DNA from 3 places in the Cobetia sp. 29-18-1 genome. Region 1 is predicted to be linked to each of the others. Evidence: predicted binding sites of a transcription regulator. Region 1 holds the regulator's gene; each other region holds the start of a gene.
The links. Region 1 encodes sigma-54, which starts transcription at its own class of promoters, with help from an activator protein. Its sites were predicted from a motif close to TGGCACNNNNNTTGCTNT; they were not measured.

Region 1 (5,125 bases):
GGTGACGACGACGGGTCGCCGAGTAGCGTTCCAGCAGCACTCGCGAATCGGTGGTCAGGTAGACGACCTGCACGTCCATGCCGCTCTGGCGGACGTTGTCGAGCAATTCGGGGAAGCGGGTCAAGGCTTCCGGCAGGTTGCGGGCATCGATGGAGACCGCGATGCGCCGGCGCGCCGGGCTGTCCTTTTCGAGCTGATCGACCAGTGGCGCCAGCAGCATGCCGGGCAGATTGTCGATGGCGTAGTAGCCAATGTCTTCCAGCGCCTGGAGAGCGATGGATTTCCCGGAGCCGGAGCGGCCGCTGATGATCACGATCTTCATGAAGTGCTCTCCAAGGGCGAGGTCAACGTCGAAAGAATGCAGGGGTGGGGCAGAAGGCTGCCCGCTATCAGTGCGCTGTACGTCAGCCGATGGGAGGCCAGCAAGACGAAAGCCCGGACGATGTCCGGGCCTGTCATTCAGCGCGCCGGTAATTCGGCGATGGCTTGGGTCAATGCCTCAAAGAGTGCACGCTGGCTGTCTGCCTGGCGCAGGGCCGAGCGATTGGCCGGGGAATTGAGCAATTCCGCGACCTGCCCGAGCAGCGTCAGATGGGTCTCATCCGCTTCCTCAGGCACCAGCAGCACGAACAGCAGATCGATGGGTTCTCCGTCGATGGCATCGAAGTCGATGGGTTCACCGAGCTTCAGAAACGCAGCGATTGGCGTCTTGCAATGCGGGCTGCGTGCATGGGGCACGGCCACACCGTGGCCAATGCCGGTCGACCCCAGTCTCTCGCGCCCGATCAGGCGCGAGAAGACTTCCTGGCTATCCAGGCTGGGAATGTTCTGTGCGATGAAGGTGCTGAAGAATTCAAGCACCCGCTTCTTGCTCCCCCCGGGGACACCGTACAGCGTGCGCTCGGGGGGAAGGATCTGATCAAGTGTCATGGCTGAAGGTCAACGGGTCCCGGTGCCCTGAGAGCGAGCCTGGGACTTTTCCTTGTGTTTGACCAGCTGGCGATCCAGCTTGTCGGCGAGCGCGTCGATGGCAGCGTACATGTTGGGGTCTTCTGCCAGGGCGTGGAGGTCAGCGCCTGCCGCGTGCAAGGTGCAGGCAGCCTGCTGGCGCTCCTTCTCGATCGACAGTGTCACCTGAACATTGGTGATGTTGTCGTAATGCCGTTCGAGGCGAGCGAGCTTCTCGTTGACGTAATCGCGGAGAGGATCGGTAAGTTCCACATGATGCCCGGTGATATTCACTTGCATGGACACGCTCCTTTATCCAGCGGGTTGCCATTCAATTGTAACCCTTTTTGACTACGAGCAAACCCTGATCGGACGCTCTGCAACAGGCTTGACGGCCACCGTCTGGCGATGTTTTCGCACCCTTGCCAGTGGCGTCAGATGTCGTGAGCGTCTGTACCGACAATGCCCAAGCTTTGCGCAAAGATCAACGCTGCGCTGCATCGTGGCTCAGTGCTTGTCTTCAACTCAGTGAGGGGTAACGGAGTGGACTTCAAGGGCACGTCTGGTGGGTGGTGCGTGAAAGACGCGCAAGAAGGCGGGTTTTCGTCGCCAATCCCTGCATGTACGTCGCCTTTCAGGCGCTTCGATTGCGTGGAGCAAGCGGCGTTTTGGGAGGTTGTCCGGGTGTCATCCAGGTGCAATACGCGCAAAAGTGACTTTAAAAACATGCGATTGACGGTGAATGACGCTGGCGGAATGGCGGTTTTTTGCCGTCATCCTGCGCGCCGTCATGGGCCATGACGGGTAATTGACGAGCGGTTGACGGGATGACAGAGCGCGCGACAGGCGCACCGCTGTCCGCGAAGTCAGAGGCTGATGAGCGGAAAATCCAGGGCTTGAGGTTGGCGGCGGCTGCCATTGTGGAGGTGAAAGCAGGGCATGGCAGCCGCAGATGACGCGTCAGGCCAGACGCTTGCGCTCGCTGGAGGAGGGGATGCCCATCGCTTCGCGATACTTGGCCACGGTGCGGCGTGCGACCTCGATGCCATCGCTGGCGAGCAGATCGACTAGCCGCGAGTCGGAGAGAGGCTTGCGGGCCGGCTCTTCCGCGATCAGCTTGCGGATGCGGGCACGAATGGCGGTGCTTGAGTGGGCGTCGCCACTGCCGCTGCCACCGACCTGGCTCGAGAAGAAGAACTTGAGCTCGAAGACGCCGCGCGGGGTGTGGATGTACTTCTGGGTCGTGACCCGCGAGATGGTCGATTCGTGCATCTCGACCACTTCGGCGATGTTGGCCAGAATCAGCGGCTTCATGCCTTCCTCGCCTTGCTCGAGGAAGTCGATCTGACGCGCCATGATCTCGCGGCCGACCTTGAGCAGGGTGTCATTGCGCGATGACAGGCTCTTCATCAGCCAGCGCGCTTCCTGCAGGTTGTCCTTGAGGAAGGTGTTGTCGGCGGACTTGTCGGCACGCTTGATCAGCGCGGCGTATTCCGGCTGGATGCGCAGCTTGGGCAGCGCTTCCGGGTTGAGCTCGACCTGCCAGCCGTGGCGGGTATGGCGCACCAGCAGATCAGGGATCACGTAATCGCTGGCGGGCTCGCCCCAGGCGGATGCCGGACGCGGGTCGAGCGCGCGCACCAGGCGAATGACGTGATCCAGCTCGTCATCGTCAAGGCTCAGGCGCCGCTTGAGCAGCTTGCGGTCATCGTTGCCCAGTGCCTCGAGGAATTGACGTACCAGGCGGCGCGCCTGCGCCAGCAGCGGCAGATCATCCGGCAGCAGCGCCAGTTGCAGCAGCAGGCATTCGCGCAGATCACGAGCGAAGACGCCGGTCGGGTCGAACTGCTGCAGACGCAGCAATACCTGCTCGAGCTCGGAGGCCTTGAGGCCGGGCAGGCCCTGGCCACGCAGGCCATCGACCAGCTCATCGAGAGACAGGCTCAGATAGCCGGCGCCGTCGACGGCATCGATCAGGCTCTCCGCCATCTGGCGTTCACGGCCATCGAGGTCGGTCATCGCCAGCTGCCAGCGCAGGTGGTCCTGCAGGCTCTCGACGCTGGTATTGCGATCGAAGTCCGGCCCTTCTTCGCTCCCGCTGCCACTGCCGGAGCTGGTCAGGCTACCGGCGTGGTCCTGGTAGAGGTCCGACCAGTCACTGTCGAGGGGGTATTCCTCGGGAATCTCGCTCGAGGAGTCGGCAGTGGAGATCTCGCTCGAATCCTGTGTCTCGACGACATCCAGCGACTCGTAGTCCTCGTCGAGCTCCAACATGGGGTTGGACTCGAGGGCTTGCTGAATCTCCTGACGCAGGTCGAGCGTCGACAGCTGCAGCAGCTGGATCGCTTGCTGGAGCTGCGGCGTCATGGTCAGCGAGGTGCCGAGGCGGAGTTGCAGGGTGGGTTTCATGGAGTCAGTCAATTCACGGCAAAGGAACGTGCTTACTACGCTATACCGTGACTCGGGGCACTGACAAGTGGTTGCCGCGAATATTCAAGCAACTTGCATGCCATGTTTCCACCAAGGTGGTATGGACGTCATGCATGCGTCTGATGTCAGACATGAAAAAGCCGCTACGCGATAAAATCACGCAGCGGCTTTCGAAGCTTTCGCCTCGCGAGGACTCAGCGCATCCCCTGACCCTAGAGCGTGAACTCGTGGCCCAGGTAGACGTCGCGCACCTGCTGGTTGGCCAGGATGGAGTCCGCATCACCGTGGGCGATGATCTGGCCATCGCCGACGATATAGGCGGTGTCACAGATATCGAGCGTCTCGCGCACGTTGTGGTCGGTGATCAGCACGCCGATGCCACGATCGCGCAGTTGGCGCACGATGCTCTTGATCTCGCCCACCGAGATGGGATCGACGCCGGCGAAGGGCTCATCAAGCAGCACGAAGTCCGGCTCGGTGGCCAGTGCACGGGCGATCTCGACCCGACGACGCTCACCACCGGACAGGCTCATGCCGGCACTGGCGCGGATGTGCGTGATGCTGAATTCCTCGAGCAACTCTTCAAGGCGTGCCTTGCGGCCATTGCGATCCAGGTCCTTGCGGGTCTCCAGAATCGCCATGATGTTGTCGGCCACCGACAGCTTGCGGAAGATCGACGCCTCCTGCGGCAGATAGCCGATGCCGGCGCGTGCACGCTGATGCATGGCGGCAGCGGAGAGGTCCTTGTCATCGATGGAGACGTTGCCGGCATCGGCGCGCACCAGCCCGACGATCATGTAGAACGAGGTCGTCTTGCCGGCGCCGTTGGGGCCCAGCAGGCCGACGATGTCGCCCTGGCGGATCTCCAGCGAGATGTCCTTGACCACCTTGCGGCCCTTGTAGGCCTTGGCCAGATGGCGAGCGCTCAGCGTACGCGGAGTAGCAGCAGTCATGACTCAGTTTTCCTTGCTGGCATTGGCGCCGCGCGGCGTCAGAGTCATGTGCACGCGACCGCCTTCGGTCTGCTGTGCCGTCTTGCTGTTGTTGGCGTTCACCTGGCGCTTGTCGAGGAAGTACTCCACGTAGCCGCCTTCGAAGGTGTCATCGCCTTTCTCGAGACGCGCGTTGCCGACCAGCTCCACGCGGCGCTCCAGTGCATGGTAGCGGATGGTGTCGGCCCAGCCCTTGACCAGTTTCTCGTCGGGCGCGGGCTGCTGTTCCAGGTAGGCACGCTTGCCGGTGGCCTTGACCAGCGAGATCTCGCCGCTGCCGGCGCGGCTGATATCAACGCGGCTGGCATCGAGTTTCATGCTGCCCTGGCGCATTTCCACCTGGCCGGTGTAGGTGGCGGTACCGGCCTTGTCATCGAGCGACAGAGCGTCTGCGGCGATGTTGATCGGCTGGCTGGCATCGCTGTCCAGCGCCATGGCGGCCGGGGCGAAGGTGGACATGCCCAGTGCCAGGCAGAGCGCCATGACACCGCTGTTGAGGGTCTGGCGACAGGCCGTCAAGGGCTTGCGAGTCGTGGAAGTCATGGTGGCTCCTTGGCATGACGGGGTCGCCGCCCGAGCAATGATGCCATCGAGCGGCAGAGAAGAAGGTGTTGCGGCGCGGGTCATGGCTTGACGGCCAGCCCGGCGGGTTCATTCACCGCTGGCAGGCGCTGCCTCGAAGGTGCTGTTGACGCGCCCATCATCGGGGGTGGTGCTGTCGGTGCCCGAATCGATGCGCTCGGCTTCCTTGCTGG
Region 2 (5,125 bases), on a different contig from region 1:
CACGATACCCACCACCGCCAGCACCAGTGTCAGCATCAGACCGCCCCACTCGTGGGTACCGACGATCTCGAGGCCGAAGCTGCCGCCATGCAGCAGGAAGTAGGCGATGAAGGGGAACACCGCCAGGCTGACGATGGCGACCCAGCCCTTGGCCGGCAGCTTCGGAATCGCCAGCCAGGCGATCAGGGCCGCAAAGACGGCGAAGACGATATCGACCCGCCAGGTTTCCTCGCTCGGGTAGAAGCCGTAGATGAACTGATCGAGACGCGCACTGATGAAGACCCAGCAGGCGCCCTCCCCCGTGCAGTCCTCTCGTGAGGTGCCGCTCCAGCTGGCATCGATCAGCGCCCACTGCAGGCTGGGCACCACCAGCAGATAGACCAGATACAGCGCGAACAGCGTGAACAACGTATTGATCGGTCCGGCGAACAGATTGCTGCGCAACCAGGCCACCGCGCCGATGCTGTCGCTCGGCGCCGGACGGGAATCGATCATCTTCTCGGTGACCCGTGACAGGGTCTTTTCAATCGACATGGGCAGACCCTCAGCGCTCGACCAACGCCATGCGGGCGTTGAACCAGTTCATGAACATGGAGACCAGCAGACTGATGGTCAGATAGACCAGCATCGTCATGGCGATCACCTCGATGGCCTGACCGGTCTGGTTGAGCGTGGTACCCGCGAAGACCGAGACCAGATCGGGGTAGCCGATGGCCGTGGCCAGCGACGAGTTCTTGATCAGGTTCAGGTACTGGCTAGTCAGCGGCGGGATGATGACGCGCAGCGCCTGCGGCACCACCACCAGACGCAGTGTCATGCCACCGGACAGCGACAGCGCCCGTGACGCTTCGGTCTGGCCGTGCGGTACCGCTTCGATGCCGGAACGCACGATCTCGGCGATGAAGGCTGCGGTATAGACCGACAGCGCGACCCACAGGGCGAGGAACTCGGGGACGACCGTGATACCGCCATGGAAGTTGAAGCCCTTGAGTTCCGGCAGCTCCCAGCTCAGCGGCATGCCCATCGCGAAGTAAGCCAGCAATGGCGCCACGATGATCAGGCCGAGCGAGATCCAGCCCGCCGGCAGGCGCTGTCCGGTACGCGCCTGACGCTGTCGGTTCCAGTAGCTGAAGATGCCGCTGGCGACGACGGCCAGCACGAACACCGCAATCACCACCGAGAAACCGCTGGAGGTGATGGGAGCCGGCACGAACAGACCGCGCACGTTGAGGAAGAACGCCTCGCCCAGCGACAGCGAGCCACGCGGACTTGGCAGGGTTCTCAGGACGGCGAAATACCAGAAGAAGATCTGCAGCAGCAACGGGATGTTGCGGAAGACTTCGATATAGACCGCCGCCAGCCGCGAGATCAGCCAGTTGGGGGACAGACGCGCGACCCCCATGACGAAGCCGATCACGGTCGCGGCGATGACACCCAGCGCGGATATCAACAAGGTATTGAGCAGGCCGACGATGAAGGTATCGCCATAGGTGGATTGCTCGGAATAGTCGATCAGGCTCTGCAGGATGCCAAAGCCTGCGGTGTTGTCCAGAAAGGCAAAGCCGGTGGTGATGCCACGGCTTTCGAGGTTGGTCAGGGTATTGCTGACGATGATCGCCAACACACCGAACACGCCTGCCAGCATCAATAGCTGGAAGATCAGTGCCCGCTTGGCCGGGTCACGCCAGAATGGCGGCTTGACCGTGGCCGGCGGGCGAGAAGCAGGTTGTGTCATACAGGCAATCTCCGCCGGAAAGCTATGCGACTTCCGCCTGCCGTCCTATCGAACGGCAGATCAGTTATCTCTCGGCACTCGATGAATGGGTCACGAGGTACAGGCTGGGGCTCATTAACCGGGGCCCACATGACGCTGGCCAGAGGAAGTGGAGCAAGACGCTCACTTCCTCTGGCCAGCGTCCTTGCTCAGCCTGTCATGAGGGGCAAGGCCCACCCGCAGTACAGGGCGAGCCCGCGCATCAGCGAACCGGCGGGGCGTACTGGACGCCGCCATCGGTCCACAGTGCGTTCAAGCCGCGCTCGATACCCAGTGCGGAGCCGGTACCGACGTTGCGCTCGAACATCTGGCCGTAGTTACCGACCTGCTTGATGACCTGGTAGGCCCAGTCAGCCGGCAGCCCCATGGCTTCCCCGTAGTTGCCATCGGCACCGACCAGGCGCGCGACGTTCGGGTTGGTGTCCGACTTCTTCTCTTCGATGTTGTCGGAGCTCAGCCCCATCTCTTCGGCGTTGATCTGCGCGAACAGGGTCCATTTGACGATGTTGAACCACTGGTCATCGCCCTGACGGACGACGGGGCCCAGCGGTTCCTTGGAGATGACTTCCGGCAGCACCATCGCGGACGCCGGATCGGAGAGCTTGATACGCAGCGCGTAGAGCTGGGATTGGTCGGAGGTCAGGACGTCACAACGACCGGCTTCGAAACCCTTGACGGTCTGGTCGGAGGTATCGAAGACGACCGGCTCGAAGGACATGTCGTTCAGGCGGAAGTAGTCCGCCAGGTTGAGCTCGGTGGTGGTGCCGGACTGGATGCAGACGGCTGCCCCGTCCAGCTCCTTGGCACTGGAGACGCCCAGGTCCTTGCTGACCATGAAGCCCTGGCCGTCGTAATAGTTCACGCCAGCGAAGTTGAGGCCCAGTGATGTGTCACGGGTCGCCGTCCAGGTGGTGTTGCGGGACAGGACATCAATCTCGCCGGACTGCAGCGCGGTGAAACGCTCCTTGGCCGTCAGCGGTACATAGCGCACCTTGCTGGCATCGCCCAGCACGGCGGCGGCGACGCCGCGGCAGACATCGACATCGAGGCCCTGCCAGTTACCGGCGTCATCCGGTGCCGAGAAGCCCGGCAAGCCGGTGCTGACGCCACACTGGACAAAGCCCTTTTCCTTGACGCTATCCAGGGTCGCGGCACTGGCGCCTGTCGCCATGGAGGCGGCCAGGACAGCGGCGCTAGCGATCAGCAGTGGCTTCTTGTTGTTATGCATCGTGATTCCCTCGCGAAAGTCTGGAGTCCGCTCGATCAGCCTCGAGTCAGAAGTGGTGCAATGCATTGCATGGCACCTACCGACAATAGCAAGCCGCGTTCCAATTTCCGCCTATCGCGTGATCCGCTGCGTTCAACGCTGAAAAAAGCGCTAAAACCCAGTGATATAGGCCAAAGCCTCGGAGTGGGGCGGCGGATCATTCCGCGCGATTGCCGCGCAGTTAGGCTCATGGCGAGACCAGTTCGCCTCATATCGGTGCAAAATAAAAACGGCCGTTTCATTGCGAAACGGCCGTTGGCGGTGCAGCGATGTGGCGCGAGTGGCAGATTGCGACCAATGTCTCGGTCTGCCTGACTCAACGCTTGTTCATCCCATCAGGCACGTTTTCGTGCCTGATGGGACTCCCTTGCCACCGCAAGGTGCATGCGGATCACTTCTCCAGCAGGCGCTGCATGAAGGGCGGCAGCACCAGGGCGGCGCGATGGCCTTCGACGGTATAGAAGTCACGCGCGAAGGTGGCGGCAGCGGCATCTTCCTCGCGGAATGACTTCACGTCACAGCTCTTGCCCGCCAGGGTGCAGCTCCACCAGCCGGACGGATACACCGGCTGCGGGAACGGCAAGGTCGCGACGCTATCAAAGCCCGCTTCGCCCATGTCGTTGCGCAGGTCCTTGATGATGGAATCGGTGTGATAGAGCGGGGACTCGCTCTGCTGCACCATCAGGCCGCCCTGCTTGAGGATACGATGGCAGCGCTTGAGGAAGTCGGTCTTGAACAGACCTTCCGCCGGGCCGACCGGGTCGGTGGAATCGACGATCAGCACATCGATGCTCTCGTCCGGGCAGTTGTCGACCCACTTGACGCCATCCTCGAACAGCAGCTCGGCGCGCGGGTCGTCATTGGACTCGACCAGCGCCGGGAAGAATTGCTCGGAGGCACGCGTGACCGCCGGATCGATATCGATCTGGGTGACCTTCTCCACGCCCGGGTGCTTGAGCACCTCACGCAGAGTGCCGCAATCGCCACCGCCGATGATGACGACACGCTTGGGGTCTGCATGAGCGAACAGCGCCGGATGCGACATCATCTCGTGATAGAGGAAGTTGTCACGGTCAGTCAGCATCACGCAGCCGTCCAGCACCATCAGGTTGCCGTAGGTCTCGGTGGCATAGACTTCGAGGTGCTGATAAGGGGTCTGCTCGTCATGCAGCTTGTGGCTGACCTTGAGCGAGAAGGCGCTGCCGTGGCGATCGAAGATTTCGGTAAACCAGGAGCCATCGAGACGTTCGGTCATGGGGGACCCTCGCATTGGATATCACAGACGGGATATCAAGGTATGGATAGAGACGGCACGATGGCCATCGGAAATTGCGCCAATCAGCACTGCGCCAGCATCAGGCCGGCAGTTCACGGCCCGCATGACGACCACGCGGCGTGATGTCGTGATACGCGACATGCCGGGCAAGCGCCAACATGGCGCAGGCGCTGCACCATAGCCAAAGACGGCCGGAGTGGAAAGTGTTGATGCATGACAATTTCAGACAGGCCGCGTATCGATGACACGCGGCCCGGGGGAGAGGCTCAACGAGAGGCCGGCCCGAGGCGGACCAGATGGAGAATCAGCCTGACGCACTGAAACACTCCCAGCCCGATGAGGATGCCGGCGAGGTCCGCCAGCGCATCCAGCACCTCAGCGCCGCGATAGGGAATCGCCAGCTGCAGACATTCGATGGCGACGCCCAGCAACAGCAGGAGCGGCAGGATGATCAAGCTGGTCAAGCCCGCCAGCCGTGTGGTCAGCGCCAGCAACGCGAAGGCGGAGAAATGCTGCAGCTTGTCCCAGGGGAAGGTCTGCTCCGGATGCGGCACGCCCGGGGAGAGCGTGCCGAACAGGATCAGCAACAGGCACAGCAGAGCCACGAATGCCCAACCGCGGCGCGGGATGAGACGCTGCTCGACCGGCGTCATGCTGACACCCCCGCTGGCCGGCGCCCTTCTGCTTGCTGCCCTGCTGCTTGCCACCTTCTATAGGCAGCAACAGGGGTGACAGCAGAGAAGACCATGATGGGCTCTCCCATCAGCCGCGGGCGACCGGTGTCGCATTGGCGGCGTCATCCTGATGG
Region 3 (5,125 bases), on a different contig from region 1:
GGTCATGGGTGGTGCAACCGGCCGGGGGATCGACCTGAACATTGAACAGATCGATGGGAATCTCGATATGTACCGGGCCAGGACGTGCGCCATCGAACAGCGCGAAGGCACGGGCCAGCACTTCCGGCAGTGCAGTCGGATCGAGCAGCGTATGGCTGAAGCGTGCGACACCGGAGACCAGCTGCTGCTGGCTGGGCAGCTCGTGCAGGCGTCCTTGGCCTCGGCCGAGGGTGTCGGAGCGATTGACGCTGGAGATCACCAGCATCGGGATGGAGTCGGCCAGTGCCTGACCCATCGCGGTGGTGATGTTGGTCATGCCCGGGCCGGTGATGATGAAGCACACACCGGGCTTGCCGGTGCTGCGGGCGTAGCCATCGGCCATGAAGCCGGCACCTTGTTCATGGCGCGGGGTGACGTGGCGAATGGTACGCGCGGCGGGATCAGTATCCGGCTCCAGGCCACGGTAAAGCTCGACGGTATGCACGCCGGGAATACCGAAGACGGTATCGACGCCATAGGTGTCACGCAGCAGTCGGATCAGGAGTTCAGCACATGTCATGGCAGGTTATTCCAATGACGGGAGCACCGTGGTGCTCCCGTATGAGATGAGAAACAAGTTAAGTGCCCGCTTGGCTCAGAACACGAACAGATGCGCGATACCGGCAATGATCGGCAGGGTGATCAGCGTGCGCAGCACGAAGATGGCCACCAGCTCCCAGATCTTGAGCGGAATCTTCGACTTGAGCAGCAGGGCGCCGATCTCGGACATGTAGATCAACTGGGTCAGCGACAGGCAGGCGATCACGAAGCGGGTCAGTTCGCTGTCGATGTCCTTGGCCAGCACCGCCGGCAGGAACATGTCGGCAAAGCCGACCAGCGTTGCCGGTGCCGCTTCTGCCGCGTGAGGAATCTGCAGCAGTTCCAGCAGCGGGATCATCGGGTAGGAGAGCCAGGTGAACACGGGCGTGAACTCGGCCAGCATCAGTGCCACGGTGCCGATGGCGATCACGACCGGCAGCAGGCCGAGGAAGATGTCCGCCACGTTGAAGCCGGCAGATTTGGCCAGTTTGAGCGGGCCCGGTGCATGCTCGGCGCGCGCGACGGCCATGCCGAGTGAGTAGCGCAGCACACCACAATCGCTCTGATTCTCTTCACTGATCTGGCAACCGACCGGCTCGTGGTAGTCATCACGCTTGCGCGACAGCGGCGGCAGGCGCGGCACGATGACGGCGGCGATCAGGCCTGCGATGACGACGGTCAGGTAGAAGGGCACGAACAGGTGGTTGATGTTCATGAAGCTGGTCACCAGCAACGCGAAGGCAATCGAGACGACCGAGAAGTTGGTGGCGATCACCGCCGCTTCACGCTTGCTGTAGTAGCCCTGCTCGTACTGCTGGGTGGTGATCAGCACACCGACGGTGCCAGACCCCATCCACGAGGCAGTGGCATCGATGGCGCTGCGGCCCGGCAGATTGAAGATCGCACGGAACGGACGACGCACCAGGCTGCCGATGAACTCCATGAAGCCGAAGTCGACCAGCAGCGGCAGCAGAATCGCCGCGAAGAAGAAGAAGGTCAGCAGTACCGGTGCGAGATCATTGAGCATCACGCCGCCGGTGAAGGCCGCTGTTACCTGGGTCGGCCCCCACTGGAAGTAGGTCATCAGTGCGAAGATGGCACCGAGGGCACGCATGCCGAACCATACCGGGGAGACATCGAACAGCTCGTGTGCTGCGCCTTGTCTGGCCCAGTTCGGCTTGGCGAGCTTGACGAAGCCGGTCAGCAGTACGGAGAGGCACAGCACCGCGACGGCGATGGCGGGTAGTGCACCGCCCAGCGTCGCCTTGAGCCAATCGGCCATCAGGCCCATGCCGATATTGATGGTGTCACCTGTGCTGAAGGGCACTAGGAAGAAGCTGACGCCGAGCAATGACGGCAGCAGGAATTTCATCAGTCCCCTGGCCGTGAGCGGTACGGGACGGGTGGCAATGAGGTCTTTCTGAGCCTTCTCGCCGTTTTGTATCTTGTCGGAACGTGAATCAGCGCTTGAGCTGGAACGGGGCGGCGTGTGATCCGCCGTCGGGTCGATGCTGGTTGTCATTCGGGTCACCTAGATCTTGTTGTAATGGTCAGGCTCTAGCCGAGCATTGTGTGATGCATCATGCCGTATTGTGCTGGGTGATTCTGTGTGCGCCGAGGACAGGACGGGCCCCCGGCGCGGGTGCAGCAGGACAGCGGGTCATTCGTGGATCATTGGCGAGCATTGGCTAGTCGTACTGATGGCTCAGTCGCGCTGTTGCACACCCGGCAGCACGCACAGCATCTCGTAGAGCAGGGTCGCGCCCATCAGCGCGGTGTTGCCGCTGGTGTCGTAGGGCGGGGAGACTTCCATCAGGTCACCGCCGACGATGTTGAGGCCACGCGCGCCGCGCACGATTTCCATGCCCTGCGGCATGGTCAGGCCGCCGGCTTCCACGGTGCCAGTGCCGGGGGCGACGGAGGGGTCCAGGCCATCGATGTCGAAGGTGATGTACACCGGGCGGTCGCCCATCATGTCGCGCACTTCGGCCATCAGCGGGGCGAGTGACTTGAACCAGCACATCTCGGCGGTCTCGACGCGGAAGCCCTGCTGGCGGCACCAGTCGAAATCATCGGCGGAGTAGCCGGTGCCGCGCAGACCGATCTGCACCACGCGATTGCTGTCGAGCAGGCCTTCTTCCTGGGCACGACGAATCGGCGTGCCATGGGCGATGGGCTCGCCGAACATGTGGTCGTTGACGTCGGCGTGGGCATCGATGTGGATCAGGCCGACCGGGCCGTGCTTCTTGGCGATGGCACGCAGCACCGGCAGAGTGACGGTGTGGTCGCCACCGAGGGTGAGCGGCACACAATCGTGGCTGAGCACTTCATCGTAGAATTTCTCGATGATGTCCATGCTCTTGGGCAGGTGGAAGGTGTTGATCGGCACATCGCCGATGTCCGCCACCTGCAGGCTATCGAAGGGCGCGGCGCGGGTGGCCATGTTGTAGGGGCGCAGCATGCGCGATTCATCACGAATCTGGCGTGGGCCGAGACGCGCGCCCGGACGGTTGGAGGTACCGATGTCCAGCGGAATGCCGATGAAGGCGGCATTCAAGCCTTCGGCGGTTTCCTGAGCGGGTAGACGCATCATGGTGGCCGGGCCGCCGAAACGTGGCATGTCGTTGCCGCCCAGCGGCTGATTGAACTCGCTCATCTGTCTCTCCAGGGTCTTGAGTCGCTCGCGATACGCTGACGGCGAGCGGGGTATTGTGATTGTTCGCCTGATCGCTCGGCCGGACGGTGTCATGAAAGCCGGCGATCTTCCTTGGCGCATATCCCAGCGTTGCAGTAACCATGCCAATTTTTAGTCTATTGATTTTATTGGAGTTTATTTGAGGGTGATCGCCGAGTGATTCATTTATGGATCACTCGTGCACTGATAATGATTCAAAAATGGATCACTGATTCATTTGTGGATCACATTCGGGCATCATCGAGAGTGTCTTCAAGCGCAGTGCGAGAAAGACCTGCTGGAAAGAACTGATAGAAAGAAGCGATAGAAAGAAGCGCTGGAAAGAACTGCTAGAAAGACCTGCTATAAAGCCCCGCCCCGATTCACAGGCTCGACCATGAGGTGCCCGCCATGTCAGAGCTCGACCGTCAGATTCTCAAGACCATCATCGACACCGCTCACGATCACTACTTCGTGGTCAATGCGGATGGCCAGGTGACAGATGTCAGCCCCGGCGCCGCGGCGGTCTATGGCATGACCCGCGAGGAGTTGTGTGCTGCCAACGTGCATGAGCTGGAAGCCAGCGGCGTGCTCAAGCCCTCCATCAGCCTGGAGGTGCTGCGCACGGGGCGCACGCTGCAGATGATGCAGCTCACCGCCACCGGGCGTCGGGTGGTGGCGCAGGCGCATCCGGTGTTCGTCGCGGGCAAGCTCGAGTGCGTGGTCAGCCGCTCGATGGATCTCACCGATATCCAGCTGTTGCAGCAGGAATACGCGGTGCTTCAGCAGCGCTTCAGTGATCACCTGCGCCGCAACTCGCGCGGCGGCGAGCTGGGTGGCGTCAGTCAGGCAGAAAGCGATTGGAAAACGGCGGGGGCAGGGCAATCAGTCCACGACACTGAGCAATATGCACAGAGCCAGGCTGAACAGCGGCAACGTGAACAATCAGCGCGAGAGCAGGCCGAGTGCGAAGACGCCGCGCTGGAGCTGGGCGAGCTGCAGGTCAGAAGCCCCGTGATGCGCGAGATAGCGCTACTGCTCAAGCGGGTTGCGCCCACCAACGCCACGGTTTTGATGCTGGGCGAATCCGGGGTCGGCAAGACGGCCTTCGCCCATCAACTGCATCGCTGGAGCCAACGCGCCGACGGCCCCTTCATCGAGGTGAACTGCGGCGCCATTCCCGAGAGCCTGTTCGAGTCCGAGATGTTCGGCTATCAGGCTGGTGCCTTCACCGGCGCGGGCAACCGTGGCAAGGCAGGCCTGATGGAGCAAGCCGAAGGCGGCACCCTGTTCCTCGATGAAATCGGTGAGCTTCCGCTGGCCACCCAGACCAAGCTGCTCAAGGTGATTCAGGACGGGATGATCACCCGCCTGGGCGACACCACCACCCGCCGCGCCGACTTCCGGCTGGTCGTCGCCACCAATCAAGACCTCGCCGCCCGCGTGGAGCAGGGCCAGTTCCGCCTCGACCTCTACTACCGCATCAATGTGCTCCCCGTCAGCCTGCCGCCGCTGCGCGAACGCCGCGAAGACATTCCCGCCCTGATCGAGCAACACCTCTCGCGCCTCAATCAACGACACGGTCGCCGCAAACTCCTCGACGCCTCGTTATGGCCCATCCTCATGCGCCAGGACTGGCTCGGCAATATCCGCGAACTGGAAAACTGGCTGGAACGTGCCTGGCTCAGCGCCCCCAGTGATGTCATCGACAGCGACTCAGTGAAAATACTGCTCAACACTTGTTCCACGAATAACGCTAATGGACTAGACAATTCATTTGGCTTCAGTAATGACAAATCTAATGGATTAGGCGTTACTGGAAGTTTTACCACTGCCGATATCTTACATAGTGACAATTCCCTCTCAGCGGCT

Region 2: the regulator sigma-54 is predicted to act here: its motif matches at 3,088-3,105, upstream of QD208_RS09390 (amino acid ABC transporter substrate-binding protein).
Region 3: the regulator sigma-54 is predicted to act here: its motif matches at 3,364-3,381, upstream of speB (agmatinase).

What each region holds. Positions count from the first base shown of each region.
Region 1 covers NZ_JARWKS010000016.1:53,235-58,359, forward strand. The annotation lists gene rapZ (RNase adapter RapZ) at 1-322, opposite strand, end outside; gene QD208_RS12900 (PTS sugar transporter subunit IIA) at 460-930, opposite strand; gene raiA (ribosome-associated translation inhibitor RaiA) at 940-1,248, opposite strand; gene QD208_RS12910 (RNA polymerase factor sigma-54) at 1,909-3,357, opposite strand; gene lptB (LPS export ABC transporter ATP-binding protein) at 3,591-4,331, opposite strand; gene lptA (lipopolysaccharide transport periplasmic protein LptA) at 4,335-4,913, opposite strand; gene lptC (LPS export ABC transporter periplasmic protein LptC) at 5,022-5,125, opposite strand, start outside.
Region 2 covers NZ_JARWKS010000009.1:155,823-160,947, reverse strand. The annotation lists gene QD208_RS09400 (amino acid ABC transporter permease) at 1-534, opposite strand, end outside; gene QD208_RS09395 (amino acid ABC transporter permease) at 545-1,735, opposite strand; gene QD208_RS09390 (amino acid ABC transporter substrate-binding protein) at 1,977-3,002, opposite strand; gene speE (polyamine aminopropyltransferase) at 3,433-4,296, opposite strand; gene QD208_RS09380 (VanZ family protein) at 4,584-4,970, opposite strand; gene hemE (uroporphyrinogen decarboxylase) at 5,080-5,125, opposite strand, start outside.
Region 3 covers NZ_JARWKS010000003.1:246,435-251,559, forward strand. The annotation lists gene QD208_RS04090 (5-guanidino-2-oxopentanoate decarboxylase) at 1-559, opposite strand, end outside; gene QD208_RS04095 (YjiH family protein) at 635-1,951, opposite strand; gene speB (agmatinase) at 2,285-3,235, opposite strand; gene QD208_RS04105 (sigma 54-interacting transcriptional regulator) at 3,665-5,125, shown strand, end outside.